3 regions of the Rhizobium sp. P1_C7 genome follow, and region 2 is predicted to be linked to each of the others. Evidence: predicted binding sites of a transcription regulator. Region 2 holds the regulator's gene; each other region holds the start of a gene.
The links. The regulator PhoB, encoded in region 2, activates phosphate uptake and scavenging genes when phosphate is short. The targets are predictions, from matches to a motif close to TGTCATNNANCTGTCAT.

Region 1 (4,188 bases), on a different contig from region 2:
CGACAAGTATTCCGCGATCTACAAGGTTCCTGCATCGCTGCTTCACCGCGTCGTGCATCGCGAAAGCCGTTACAATCCGAAGGCCTACAACAAGCGCGGCTACTTCGGGCTCATGCAGATCAAGTACAACACCGCGAAATCCATGGGCTACGACGGCCGGCCCGAGGGCCTTTTCGACGCCGAAACCAATATCAAGTACGCGGCAAAGTATCTGCGTGGGGCCTGGCTCGTCTCTGACAACAGCGAGGACGACGCGGTCCGTCTCTATGCCCGCGGCTATTACTATGACGCAAAGCGCAAGGGCATGACGAACATCGCGCACGGCAATTACTGATCACGGCTGCTGATTGCCGGCCGGCAGGGCGGCCAGAACGTCCCTCACGAGCGCCTGCGGCCTGTATTTGAGCCAGCTGGGCGTCAGCCCCAGCCTGACGACGACCAGATTGGCTGACGGAACGATCGCCATGCTCTGCCCGTCATGCCCCTCCAACCAGAACGTATCTGCCGGAAGCAGGCAATCGCAGCCTGTGCCGCTGCCTGGGGGCCTCAGCCAGGCCTGCAAGCGCGTATACGCTCCGTTCGACGTCAGTGTCGGCGTCCGCATCATGCCGACGAAGCCTTCGGGCAACAGCCGCTGTCCGTTCCAGACGCCGTCCTGAAGCAGGAACTGGCCGAAGCGCGCCCAATCCCGGGCAGTCGCGTAAAGGTATGAACTGCCGACAAACGTGCCGCGCGCATCAACTTCCAGCACCGCGCTCGCCATGCCGAGAGGGCCGAACAGAGCCCGCCGCGGATAGGCCAGCGCCGTCTGTTCGTCGCCGATCCGATCCATCCAAATCCTGGAGATCAGCACCGAGGTACCGCTGGAATAGTTGAAGCTTTTTCCGGGGTCGGTCAGCATCGGCAAACTTGCCGGAAGCGCCGTCTGGTCGGGATCGAGATATAGCATGCGAGTGACGTCGGCCACGGTTCCATAGTCTTCGTTGAACGCCAGCCCGCTTTCCATCCCCAGGAGATCCCTGAGTTTGATCTGCGCGCGCCTGTCGTTCCTCCACTGCGGGAACAGCGCGGCATCGTCGAGCCTGATCTTGCCCTCCATCATCAATCGCCCAAGGATCGCGGCGTTCACCGTCTTGGTCATCGACCACCCGATCAACGGCGTGCCTGGTCCAAATCCCGTGCCGTAGGCTTCCGCGATGATATGCCCGTCATGAACGACAACGGCCGCGCGCATGTTCTTGCCAGCCAGATCCCTCCTCGCCAGAAGGGCAGCAATCCGCTCGTCCCTGGCGCTTTTAACACCGTCCGCCGCCACCCGGATTGCATTGTCCGGGAGGGCGGCGGCTGCCGGTTCGTCAGGCACGGCACGTCGCGCAGCGTCGAAATTGCCGTCGGGAACGGCCGTGCATCCAAGGCGCTCGCGATAGATCGCATGGTTGGGGGCAAACAGTCCGAGGATCCGGGCCGTGACCCGCTTTTCCCCTCGGTCGACATCGATCCGTACCAGTCGCAACAGCGGATTGCCCGGCGCCTGAACATCCTTCGACAGCACCATGTCCGGATCGCGCCCCGCCAGGAAGACGTTGGAGCACACGATCTTGGCTGCATAGCCATCGCCAACGAGCAGAAGCTCCGGCGGTCTGACGTACAACCACCCGGCGCCGACAACGGCGACGACGCCGAGCAGAGCGGCCAGTGTCTTCAGGATAGGCCGAACACGTCGCATATGTGCTCCTCCATCGGGGCGAAGAAAACAGGTGGGGCACCAAATTGTGCAACGCCGTACAGCGGCCATCAAGGCAAATTCCCACAGGCCACGTCATCAAACTGTAGCGCCGTCGCGTTAAACGCGCTGAACGCTAAAAGGTTGAGAGAAACATATGACGGAATTTGCACCGGATGCCGGCTTCCGCAAGAACCGGAAACTCAAGGCGGCTCTTCTGCGCCACAAGGTCCTCTCAAAAGAAGGCCTTTCGGAGCGGCTCTTCGGGCTCCTGTTCTCCGGCCTCGTCTACCCGCAAATCTGGGAGGATCCGGATCTGGACATGATGGCGATGGAGATTGAGCCACATCACCGCATCGTGACGATCGGCTCCGGCGGCTGCAATATGCTCGCCTATCTCTCGCAGAGCCCGGCATCGATCGACGTCGTCGATCTCAATCCACACCACATTGCCCTCAACCGCCTGAAGCTTGCCGCCTTCCGGCATCTGCCCGCTCGCGCCGACCTCATCCGCTTCCTTGCCACGCCAGGCGAGCCATCCAACAGCAAGGCATTCGACCAGTTCCTGTCTGCCAATGTCGACGAAACGACACGCGCCTACTGGAACGGGCGCAACTTCGGTCGCCGCCGCGTGACGGTCTTTGACCGCAATATATACAAGACGGGCCTTCTCGGCCGTTTCATCGGCGCAGCACATCTGCTGGCGCGCCTGCACGGCGTCGATCTCACGGAGATGACGCGCGCGCGCACGCTGCGTGAGCAACGCCAGTTCTTCGACGAGAAGATTGCTCCCCTGTTCGAAAGGCCGGTGGTGCGCTGGATCACGGGCCGCAAGAGCTCCCTCTTCGGCCTTGGTATTCCGCCGCAGCAATATGACGAGCTGGCAAGCCTTACCGCCGATCACTCGATCGCGCCGGTCCTGCGGCACCGTCTCGAAAAGCTCGCCTGTCACTTCGAGATGCGCGACAACTATTTCGCCTGGCAGGCCTTCGGCCGGCGCTACGCGCCGGAGGGCGAAGGTCCGCTTCCGACCTATCTGAGGCCCGAGCACTATGAGACGATCAGCGCAAACGTCGATCGCGTCAGCGTCCACCACGCAAGCTTCACCGAACTGCTCGCGAGCGAACCGGCCGATTCGCGCGATCGCTACATCCTTCTCGACGCGCAGGACTGGATGACAGATCAGCAGCTGAACGACCTGTGGTCGGAAATTACCCGGACGGCGCGCGATGGCGCCAGGGTGATTTTCCGCACGGCCGCCGAAAAGAGCATTGTCGAGGGCCGGCTGTCGCCGGCCGTTCGCGACCAGTGGGTCTATCTGGCGGAACGCTCACGCGCGCTGACAGCGCTCGATCGCTCCGCAATCTATGGCGGGTTTCACATCTACGGAAAAACGGCGTGAGCAAGATCGATGCAACCACCGGCGCATCGGCCGAAAACCATGCCGACCTGATGGACGGCATGTACCGCTATCAGCGCCATATCTACGACCTCACCCGCAAATACTACCTGCTTGGTCGCGACCAGACGATAAGCAACCTCGATGTGCCGGCCGGCGGCACGCTCCTGGAAGTCGGATGCGGAACGGGCCGCAACCTGGCGCTTGCCCACGAGCGCTATCCCTTGGCACGTCTCTATGGCCTTGATATCTCGCAGGAAATGCTGATCTCGGCGCGCAAGACCTTCGCCACCAAAGGCACGAGCGCCGATTTTCGGGTTGCCGATGCAACGGCCTTCACGCCGCACGAATTCGGCGTCGAAGGCTTCGACCGCATCCTGATCTCCTACGCTCTCTCGATGATCCCAGATTGGGAACGGGCGATCGATGCCGCTGCAGCTGCACTCAACCCAGGCGGGCAGCTTCACATCGTCGATTTCGGCCAGCAGGAAGGCCTCCCGGACTGGTTTCGCACCCTCCTTCAGTCATGGCTCGCAAGATTTCATGTGAGCCCACGGGCCAACTTGCACGCTGTCGTGCGGACCCAGGCGGAGCGGCATAACGCGCGGCTGGCATTCCAGACTATCGGCGGTGGCTACGCCTGGCGCGCAACAATAATTACGGAAGGCTAATATTTAGCTTGAAACTAACCGAATTTTTACGTTGATATGGTCAATAGAGGGGCATCTCTCGCTGGACGCGTCTATCACGAAGGTCAAGCTGTGGGGCAAAAAGATCATTCGGTTCACGACGGAACACCTATGCGCCGGCTTCTGCTTTGCGTCTTGCCATTGGCCATCATGCTGGCCGGTTGCACGTCATCGGGTTACGACTTTCTCGAAACAGCGTCCATAAAACCCAAGACAAGGTTCAAGGACACCGATCCGCAGGACTTCGGGGCAAAACACCCGCAGCAGAATGCCGTTCACGGCATCGACATCTCCAAGTGGCAGGGCGATATCGACTGGCAGACGGTCCGCAATTCAGGCGTTGCCTTTGCCTTCATCAAGGCGACCGAAGGCAAGGA
Region 2 (4,188 bases):
CGCCCTCATGAACTCGTTGGTCGCCGGACGGACACCGCCCTCGCCCTGAACGGGCTCGATAAGGATAGCCGCCGTTTCGTTGGTGATGGCCGCACGAACGGCTTCGACATCGCCGAACGGAACCTGATCGAAGCCAGGCGCCTTGGGACCGAAGCCTTCGAGATACTTTTCCTGTCCGCCGGCGGCGATCGTCGCCAGCGTGCGGCCGTGGAACGCGCCTTCGAAGGTGATGATATGGAACCGCTCGGGATGACCCTTCGAATATTGGTAGCGGCGCGCGGTCTTGATCGCGCATTCGAGCGCTTCGGCGCCAGAGTTTGTGAAGAACACCTTTTCCGCGAAGGTTGCACTGGTCAAACGCTTGGCCAGCGTTTCCTGGCCGGCGATCTCATAGATATTGGAGAGGTGCCAGACCTTGTCGGCCTGTTCCTTCAGAGCGCCGACGACATGCGGGTGGCCATGGCCGACGGAGGTCACGGCGACGCCCGCACCGAAATCGAGATATCGTTCGCCAGTTTCGGTAATCAGCCACACGCCCTCTCCTCGCTCGAACCGCAACGGGGCACGAGAGTAGGTATCATAAAGCGGCGCGGCTTCAGCCATGGCGCGATCTCCTGTCATTGGCAAACGAGCAACCGGACTCCGGCTAAGAAGCGGGTCCGAAAAATTAAAAATGCCGCCTTTCGGCGGCGAGCAGCACTATTTACTTTTCGCACTGCGATGTCAACAAAACTGAGCTTTTACTGCATGCGTCAAGCTGCCATTCGGGTCACCCTGACCTATCAACAGCTAATGTTGCAGAAATGACTCTCACGCCCAGCAAGTTGGGGAAAACTTGAGATTCGATTCTTCGGGATTCAACCGACTCTTGTCACGGAGTCGGCCTCACACTAGGTTAAAACTCAATTACTAGACTGCATGCGGCGGAACTAGTCACCAACATCGAGCAAGCGTTTGTTGCTTCGGATGCGTCCGAGGCAGCGGTGAAGGATTCTGCCTACACCAACGCAATTAAGGCGGAGACAGGGGCATGAACTGGACAGACGAGCGCGTTGAAAAACTGAAAAAGCTTTGGGCCGAAGGCCTTAGCGCCAGCCAGATCGCAGCACAGCTTGGCGGAGTCAGCCGCAATGCTGTAATCGGCAAGGTCCATCGGCTGTGCCTGCCGGGCCGCGCCAAGGCTGGCGGCACTGCGGCAACCGCGAGAACACCCAAGCGCGCCACATCGGCGCCGCGCGCTCCGAACTACGCATCCCGGATCGCCACCCGCACCGTCACTCGCCAGCAGGGCGCGACGTTGCTGAAGGAAGACATCGAAATCGATGCGATCGAGGAGGTGAGCTACCGTCCTTCTTCAAATGTCGTCCTGCCGATCTCGCGGCGCCTCGGCCTGACGGAACTGACCGAGCGCACCTGCAAGTGGCCGGTCGGCGATCCACTGAAGGACGATTTCCACTTCTGCGGCTGCGAGTCCCCGGACTCCTCGCCCTACTGCACCTACCACCAGCGCATGGCCTACCAACCGGTCAACGAGCGCCGCAGGGCAGCCAACCGCGTCGCCTGATCCGGAAGCCGGATAAACAAACAGAAACGGGCCTTCGCGGGCCCGTTTTTCGTTTGTTGTGGCACTGAAACAGCTCAGACTTCCATGGAGTACCCGGCACCGCGAACGGTGCGGATGACATCCTGCATATTGGAGAAGTTCAACGCCTTGCGCAGGCGGCCGACGTGGACATCGACGGTGCGTTCGTCCACGTAGATGTCATGGCCCCAGACGCCGTCCAGAAGCTGCGAACGCGAGAAAACGCGACCAGGCGAAGCCATCAGGAATTCCAGAAGGCGGAACTCGGTCGGGCCCAGGCGGACTTCGCGGCTCTTACGATGGACACGGTGCGTTTCGCGGTCGAGTTCGATATCGCCGCATTTCAGCAGAGACGACAGAACCTCGGGCTTTGCGCGGCGCAGCATCGCCTTGACGCGAGCAACGAGCTCCGGTGTCGAGAACGGCTTGACGACGTAATCGTCGGCGCCGGTCGAGAGGCCGCGAACGCGCTCATTCTCCTCGCCGCGGGCCGTCAGCATGATAATCGGCAGACGTTCGGTTTCCGGCCGCTGACGCAGCCGCCGGCAAAGCTCGATGCCAGAAACGCCGGGCAGCATCCAATCGAGGATCAGAAGATCGGGCGTTCGCTCCTGAAGCCTGATCTCGGCCTCATCTCCGCGCAGAATGGTATCGACCTCGAAGCCTTCGGCCTCGAGGTTATAGCGAAGAAGCACGCTGAGCGCCTCTTCGTCTTCAACAACTGCAACTCTTGGGATCATTCGTTTCGGTCTCCTGGGGATGCGGTTCCGGAACGGTTATTCCGTGACAGCACCAACGGTGTTGGCGGTGTCGTCCTTCGGACGTTCGCCTTCCGGCTGGGCGCCGGTCGCCATGTAGTAGATGGTTTCGGCAATGTTGGTGGCGTGGTCGCCGATGCGCTCGATGTTCTTGGCGCAGAAAAGGAGATGCGTGCAGCTGGTGATGTTGCGCGGATCTTCCATCATGTAGGTCAGCATCTCGCGGAAGAGCGAGGTGTACATCGCGTCGATTTCCTCGTCGCGCTCGCGGATCGATTTCGCCTTGTCGGCGGCGCGGCTGGTGTAGACGTCGAGCACTTCCTTGAGCTGGACGAGCGCCAGTTCGGAGAGGTGTTCGAGGCCACGGGCAAGCTTGCGCGGAACGCCGCTGCTCTGAACGGCAATGACGCGCTTGGCCGTGTTCTTTCCAAGATCGCCAACGCGCTCCAGGTCGGCCGCGATACGGATCGAGCCCATGATCTCGCGAAGGTCGGCAGCCATCGGCTGGCGACGGGCGATAGTGATGATCGCCTTGTCCCCGATCTCACGCTCCGCGTGATCGAGGATCACGTCGTCGGAGATGACTTTCTGTGCAAGCGACGTATCGCCGTTGACCAGCGCGCGGACGGCGTCCGACACCATCTGCTCGGCGAGGCCGCCCATTTCCGAAATACGGCGGGACAGGAATTTCAGGTCGTCGTCATAGGCGGAGTAGATATGTGTCGATGCCATAGGGCTTATCCTTGAATGTCCTGAGGGTTTCCGACGCCGGCGATCAACCGAAGCGGCCCATGATATAATCCTGGGTGCGCGGGTCGTCCGGGTTGGTGAACATCTTGTCGGTATCGTTTTCCTCAACGAGGTTGCCGAGGTGGAACATGGCGGTGCGCTGCGAAACGCGGGCCGCCTGCTGCATCGAGTGCGTGACGATGACGATCGTGTAGCTCTCGCGCAGTTCGTGGATGAGTTCCTCGACCTTTGCGGTTGCGATCGGGTCCAGCGCCGAGCAGGGCTCGTCCATCAGAATGACCTCCGGGCTGACTGCGATAGCGCGGGCGATGCACAGACGCTGCTGCTGGCCACCGGACAGGCCGGTTCCCGATTCATGCACGCGGTCCTTCACCTCGTTCCAGAGGCCGGCGCGCTGGAGGCTCTGTTCGACGATCTGGTCCATGTCGGACTTGGCCTTGGCGAGACCGTGAATGCGCGGGCCGTAGGCGACATTTTCGTAGATCGTCTTCGGGAACGGGTTTGGCTTCTGGAACACCATGCCGACGCGGGCGCGCAGTTCGACGACGTCGATATCCGGATCGTAGATATCGTCGCCGTCGAGTGTGATCTTGCCGGTGACGCGGCAATTGTCGATCGTGTCGTTCATGCGGTTCAGGCTGCGCAGGAAGGTGGACTTGCCGCAGCCGGACGGGCCGATGAGAGCCGTCACGGTGTTTTCGCGGATGTTCAGCTTGACGTCGAAAAGCGCGCGCTTGTCGCCGTAGTAAACCGAGACGTCCTGGCCGATCATCTTATACGGAATGGTATTCATCTTCTGATCAAGCGCCTTCTCAACTGCTGCTTCCGTCAACATGTTCATGATGTTTACTCCGTTTACCAGCGGCGCTCAAAGCGACGACGCAAGAGGATGGCTCCAAAGTTCATGACGATCAGGAACAGGAGCAGGACGATGATGGCGCCTGAAGTGCGCTCGGTGAAGGCGCGCTCGGCTTCGTTGGCCCACATGTAGACCTGCACCGGCAGAGCCGTGGAAGGGTCGAGCGGGGTGGTCGGAGCATTGGCCACAAAGGCGACCATCCCAATGAGGAGCAGCGGCGCGGTTTCGCCGAGCGCGTG
Region 3 (4,188 bases), on a different contig from region 2:
GACCGACATGCAGACCATCGGTCATAGACTTGACGACGCCCAACGTGATGTTGGCGGCATCGAGGTTTGGAAATACCAGCAGGTTGGCTTCGTCGTGCAGGGTCGTGTCAGGCATAACACGCTTGCGCAACGCCTCGGAGATCGCGCTTTCGCCGTGCATTTCGCCATCGACTTCCAGCTCGGGCGCGCTATCGCGAACCAGCTGCAACGCGGCACGCATCTTCGTCGCGCTTTCGGATTCCCGCGAGCCGAAATTCGAATGCGAGACGAGCGCGGCGCGCGGCGTAATCCCGAACCGTCTGATTTCCTCTGCCGCCAGGATCGCGGACTCGGCAATCTCCTCGGTGGTGGGGTTGAAGGTCACGTAGGTGTCGGTGAAGAAGGTGGCCCCACGCTGCGAGATCAGCAGGCTAAGGGCCGAAAAGTCACGGACGTCCTTCCGTTTGCCGATGATCTGGCGAACGTCGCGCAGGTGCTTCTCGTACCGGCCTTCCAGACCGCATATCAGCGCGTCGGCTTCGCCGCGCTTGAGGGCCAACGCGCCGATGACCGTCGTATTGGTACGAACGATCGTGCGCGCGGCCTCGGGGATGACGCCACGGCGGCCGACCAACGAGAAGTAAAGGTCGACATATTCGCGGAAGCGCGGATCGTCTTCCGGGTTGATGACATCGAAATCCAACAGCGGCCGGATGCGAAGTCCGTAGCGCTGCAGGCGGGTTTCGATAACTTGTGGGCGGCCGATGAGGATCGGTTCGGCAATCCCTTCTTCCAGTAGGACCTGTGCCGCGCGCAGCACACGTTCGTCTTCTCCTTCGGAGAAGATCACGCGCTTGCGCTCGGCATTTTTCGCTGCGGCGAAGATAGGCTTCATGACGAAGCCGGAACGGAAGACAAAGCGGTTCAGCTGATCGAGATAGGAATCGAAATCGGTGATGGGTCGCACCGCAACGCCGCTTTCGGCCGCTGCCTTGGCGACGGCCGGTGCGATACGCAGGATGAGGCGCGGATCGAACGGCGAGGGGATGAGATAGTTCGACCCGAAGACCGGCGTTTCGCCGGAATAGGCGCGAGCAGCGACGTCGGACGGCTCCTCGCGGGCGAGTGCCGCGATGGCGCGAACGGCCGCCATCTTCATTTCCTCGTTGATCGTCACAGCGCCGCAATCCAGTGCGCCGCGGAAGATATAGGGGAAGCAGAGGACATTGTTGACCTGGTTGGGGAAATCCGACCGGCCGGTGCAGATCATCGCATCCGGGCGCGCTGCGCGGGCGAGGTCCGGCATGATTTCAGGCGTCGGGTTGGCAAGCGCCATGATCAGTGGTTTTTCGGCCATCTGCGCCAGCAGTTCCGGCTTCAGCACGCCGGCGGCCGAGAGGCCGAGGAAGACGTCCGCGCCACCGATGTTTTCTGCCAGCGTGCGTGTGTCGCTCTTCTGTGCGTAGACGCACTTCCATTCGTCCATCAGTTCGACGCGGCCCTCATAAACGAGGCCCTCGATATCATGGACCCAGATGTGTTCGCGTTTGGCACCGAGCGTGACGAGAAGATTGAGGCAGGCGAGGGCGGCCGCCCCGGCGCCCGAGGCGACGATCTTAACCTCCTCGATCTTCTTGTTGGCGAGCTCGAGGCCATTCAGGATTGCAGCCGCAACGATGATGGCCGTGCCGTGCTGGTCGTCGTGGAAGACCGGGATCTTCATCTTTTCGCGAAGGCGGCGCTCAATCTCGAAGCATTCCGGCGCCTTGATGTCTTCCAGGTTGATGCCCCCGAAGGTCGGCTCCAGGGAAGCGACCGTCGACACCATCTGTTCGACTGTCGTGGCGTCCACCTCGATGTCGAACACATCGATATTGGCAAATTTCTTGAACAGGACGGCCTTGCCTTCCATGACAGGCTTGGAGGCAAGCGGGCCGATATTGCCAAGGCCCAGAACCGCGGTGCCGTTGGAAATTACGGCAACGAGGTTGGCGCGCGAAGTATAGTCGGCAGCCGTCTCCGGATTGTCGCGGATGGCGAGACAGGGTGCGGCCACGCCCGGCGAATAGGCGAGAGCGAGGTCGCGCTGGTTGCCGAGCGGCTTGGTGGCCTGGATCTCGAGCTTGCCCGGACGGGGATAGCGGTGAAAAAAGAGCGCCTGCTCGTCGAGGCTTCCACCTGCCATGTTGTTTTCCGTCTTGGACTTGTCGTGATGATCCATCATCGCCTCCGGGCTGCCGCATATGCTGTCGTTGGTGCGCCTTCAATACATCAATAAAAACGCGGGAACAGTCAGAATTTCGGTTCTCTCGCGAAAACAGCGCTATTGTGGACCCAAGCTGTGAACGCCGGGCATTGCGGCCGAAATCCAGCCAAACGCGCCAATGTCATCATCCTGAAACACGAGTCTGGTTTTCAGGGGCTAGATGAACAATGGGACACGGGCAGGATGCTTGTGAAGGACAATATGGATACCCGCCACTTCCGTACGCTCTTTATCTCCGACGTGCATCTCGGCTCAAAGGCCGCGAAGGCTGACTTCCTTCTGGATTTTCTCAAGCATCACGACGCCGATACGATCTTCCTCGTCGGCGACATCGTCGACGGTTGGCGCCTTAAACGCAGCTGGTACTGGCCACAAGAATGCAACGACGTGATTCAGAAGCTGCTGCGCAAGGCGCGCAAGGGAACTCGCGTCGTCTATATACCCGGCAATCACGACGAATTCCTCCGTGACTTCCCCGGCATGCATTTCGGCGGAATCGAAGTCGCCGAACGCATGATTCATGACGCGGCCGACGGCAAGAAATACCTTGTTCTGCATGGCGACGAATTCGACGTCGTCGTCCGCAATGCGCGCCTGCTCGCCTACCTGGGCGACTGGGCCTACGACATGGCGATCATGATCAATGTCGGGCTCGCCGCGGTGCGCCGCCGCCTCGGCATGCCCTACTGGTCATTCTCGGCATGGGCGAAGCTTCAAGTGAAACACGCCGTGAACTTCATCGGCGAATTCCAGCGGGTCGTTGCCGATGAAGCACGCAAGCATGGCGCCGATGGCGTAATCTGCGGGCACATCCATCACGCCGTCATGGAAGATATGGACGGCATCCGCTACATCAACACCGGCGATTGGGTGGAGAGCTGCACGGCGATTGTCGAACACGAGGACGGCACCTTCGAACTGATCGAATGGAGCAAGATCGGTGACGTGGAACCAACTCCTTTGGCAATCGAACATCACGAGAAACGGGAGCTGGACCAGCAGGCCGCGTGATGGGTTTGTCTGTCGCGTTTGGGTGTTCGCGGCCACTATGCCGTTGCCTTATCGCGACAGGCCAGGTTTATTTTTGAAAACGGTTTGGGAAGGCCATTTCTCGGCATGGTCGCCCTTGGGTTGACGTGTTAGGCAGCGTCTAGTTTCCCTCAGGTTCGACCGATGATTCCCGCCCAAAAAGCCCCTGCAGCCGAGGGCGCGCCTGCGCACTTCCGATTGCTGAGTGCACTATCGTACTGTGCGCCGCTACTTGTGAACGGCGTTGCCCTGCCGTTCTTTCCGGTCTGGCTCGTGCTTCACAAATTCGACGACCATGAAATCGGCATCATCCTGGCGGTCCCGATGGTCGTGCGCGTGCTGGTCGCGCCCATCGTCGCCATGTACGCGGACCGTATGAAGGAGAGGGCGGACGTTCTTCTGTTTTCGGGCGGCCTTTCGCTGCTGACCGCAATCGCGCTTTACTGGACGAGCACGTTCTGGCCTGTCATGATTGTCTATACCGTCCAGGGGGCAACATTCTCCCCCTATGTCCCTGTGGTCGAGTCCATCGTCATCTCGGGCGTCCGGCGTTGGGGCCTCGACTATGGCTCGATGCGCGTCTGGGGGTCGGTGGCATTCATCGTCTCGACTCTGGCCGGCGGGCAACTGATCGGTCGCTGGGGCGGGCAGATGGTCCTGCCGGTGATGATATTCGGATTTGTCATGACGATGGTCATGGCCGTGTATTGTCCCCGCATCGGCCCGACTCGGCGGCGTGGCACGCCCGTCGACATTCCTTCGGCTACGGGCAGTTCGCTGCGGCAGCCACATCTGCTCGTCCTTCTGATCGGCGTTGCCATCCAGCAGGCAAGTCACGCCGTGGTCTATACGTTCGGCTCGATTTATTGGCGCGATCTGGGCTTTTCGGGAGCTGAGATCGCCGTACTGTGGAG

Region 1: a site for PhoB is predicted at 1,818-1,834, ahead of AC1D2R_RS16575 (BtaA family protein). Genes of this name have one in related genera too.
Region 3: a site for PhoB is predicted at 2,365-2,381, ahead of AC1D2R_RS04045 (UDP-2,3-diacylglucosamine diphosphatase). Genes of this name have one in related genera too.

What each region holds. Positions count from the first base shown of each region.
Region 1 covers NZ_JBFUAL010000009.1:227,589-231,776, forward strand. Annotated here, with positions in the region: gene AC1D2R_RS16565 (transglycosylase SLT domain-containing protein) at 1-334, shown strand, start outside; gene AC1D2R_RS16570 (serine hydrolase domain-containing protein) at 335-1,726, opposite strand; gene AC1D2R_RS16575 (BtaA family protein) at 1,881-3,125, shown strand; gene AC1D2R_RS16580 (class I SAM-dependent methyltransferase) at 3,176-3,793, shown strand; gene AC1D2R_RS16585 (glycoside hydrolase family 25 protein) at 3,923-4,188, shown strand, end outside.
Region 2 covers NZ_JBFUAL010000001.1:469,031-473,218, reverse strand. Annotated here, with positions in the region: gene AC1D2R_RS02370 (acetylornithine transaminase) at 1-603, opposite strand, end outside; gene AC1D2R_RS02365 (GcrA family cell cycle regulator) at 1,031-1,564, shown strand; gene phoB (phosphate regulon transcriptional regulator PhoB) at 1,639-2,322, opposite strand; gene phoU (phosphate signaling complex protein PhoU) at 2,359-3,072, opposite strand; gene pstB (phosphate ABC transporter ATP-binding protein PstB) at 3,116-3,931, opposite strand; gene pstA (phosphate ABC transporter permease PstA) at 3,946-4,188, opposite strand, start outside.
Region 3 covers NZ_JBFUAL010000002.1:186,764-190,951, reverse strand. Annotated here, with positions in the region: gene AC1D2R_RS04050 (NADP-dependent malic enzyme) at 1-2,200, opposite strand, end outside; gene AC1D2R_RS04045 (UDP-2,3-diacylglucosamine diphosphatase) at 2,447-3,256, shown strand; gene AC1D2R_RS04040 (MFS transporter) at 3,419-4,188, shown strand, end outside.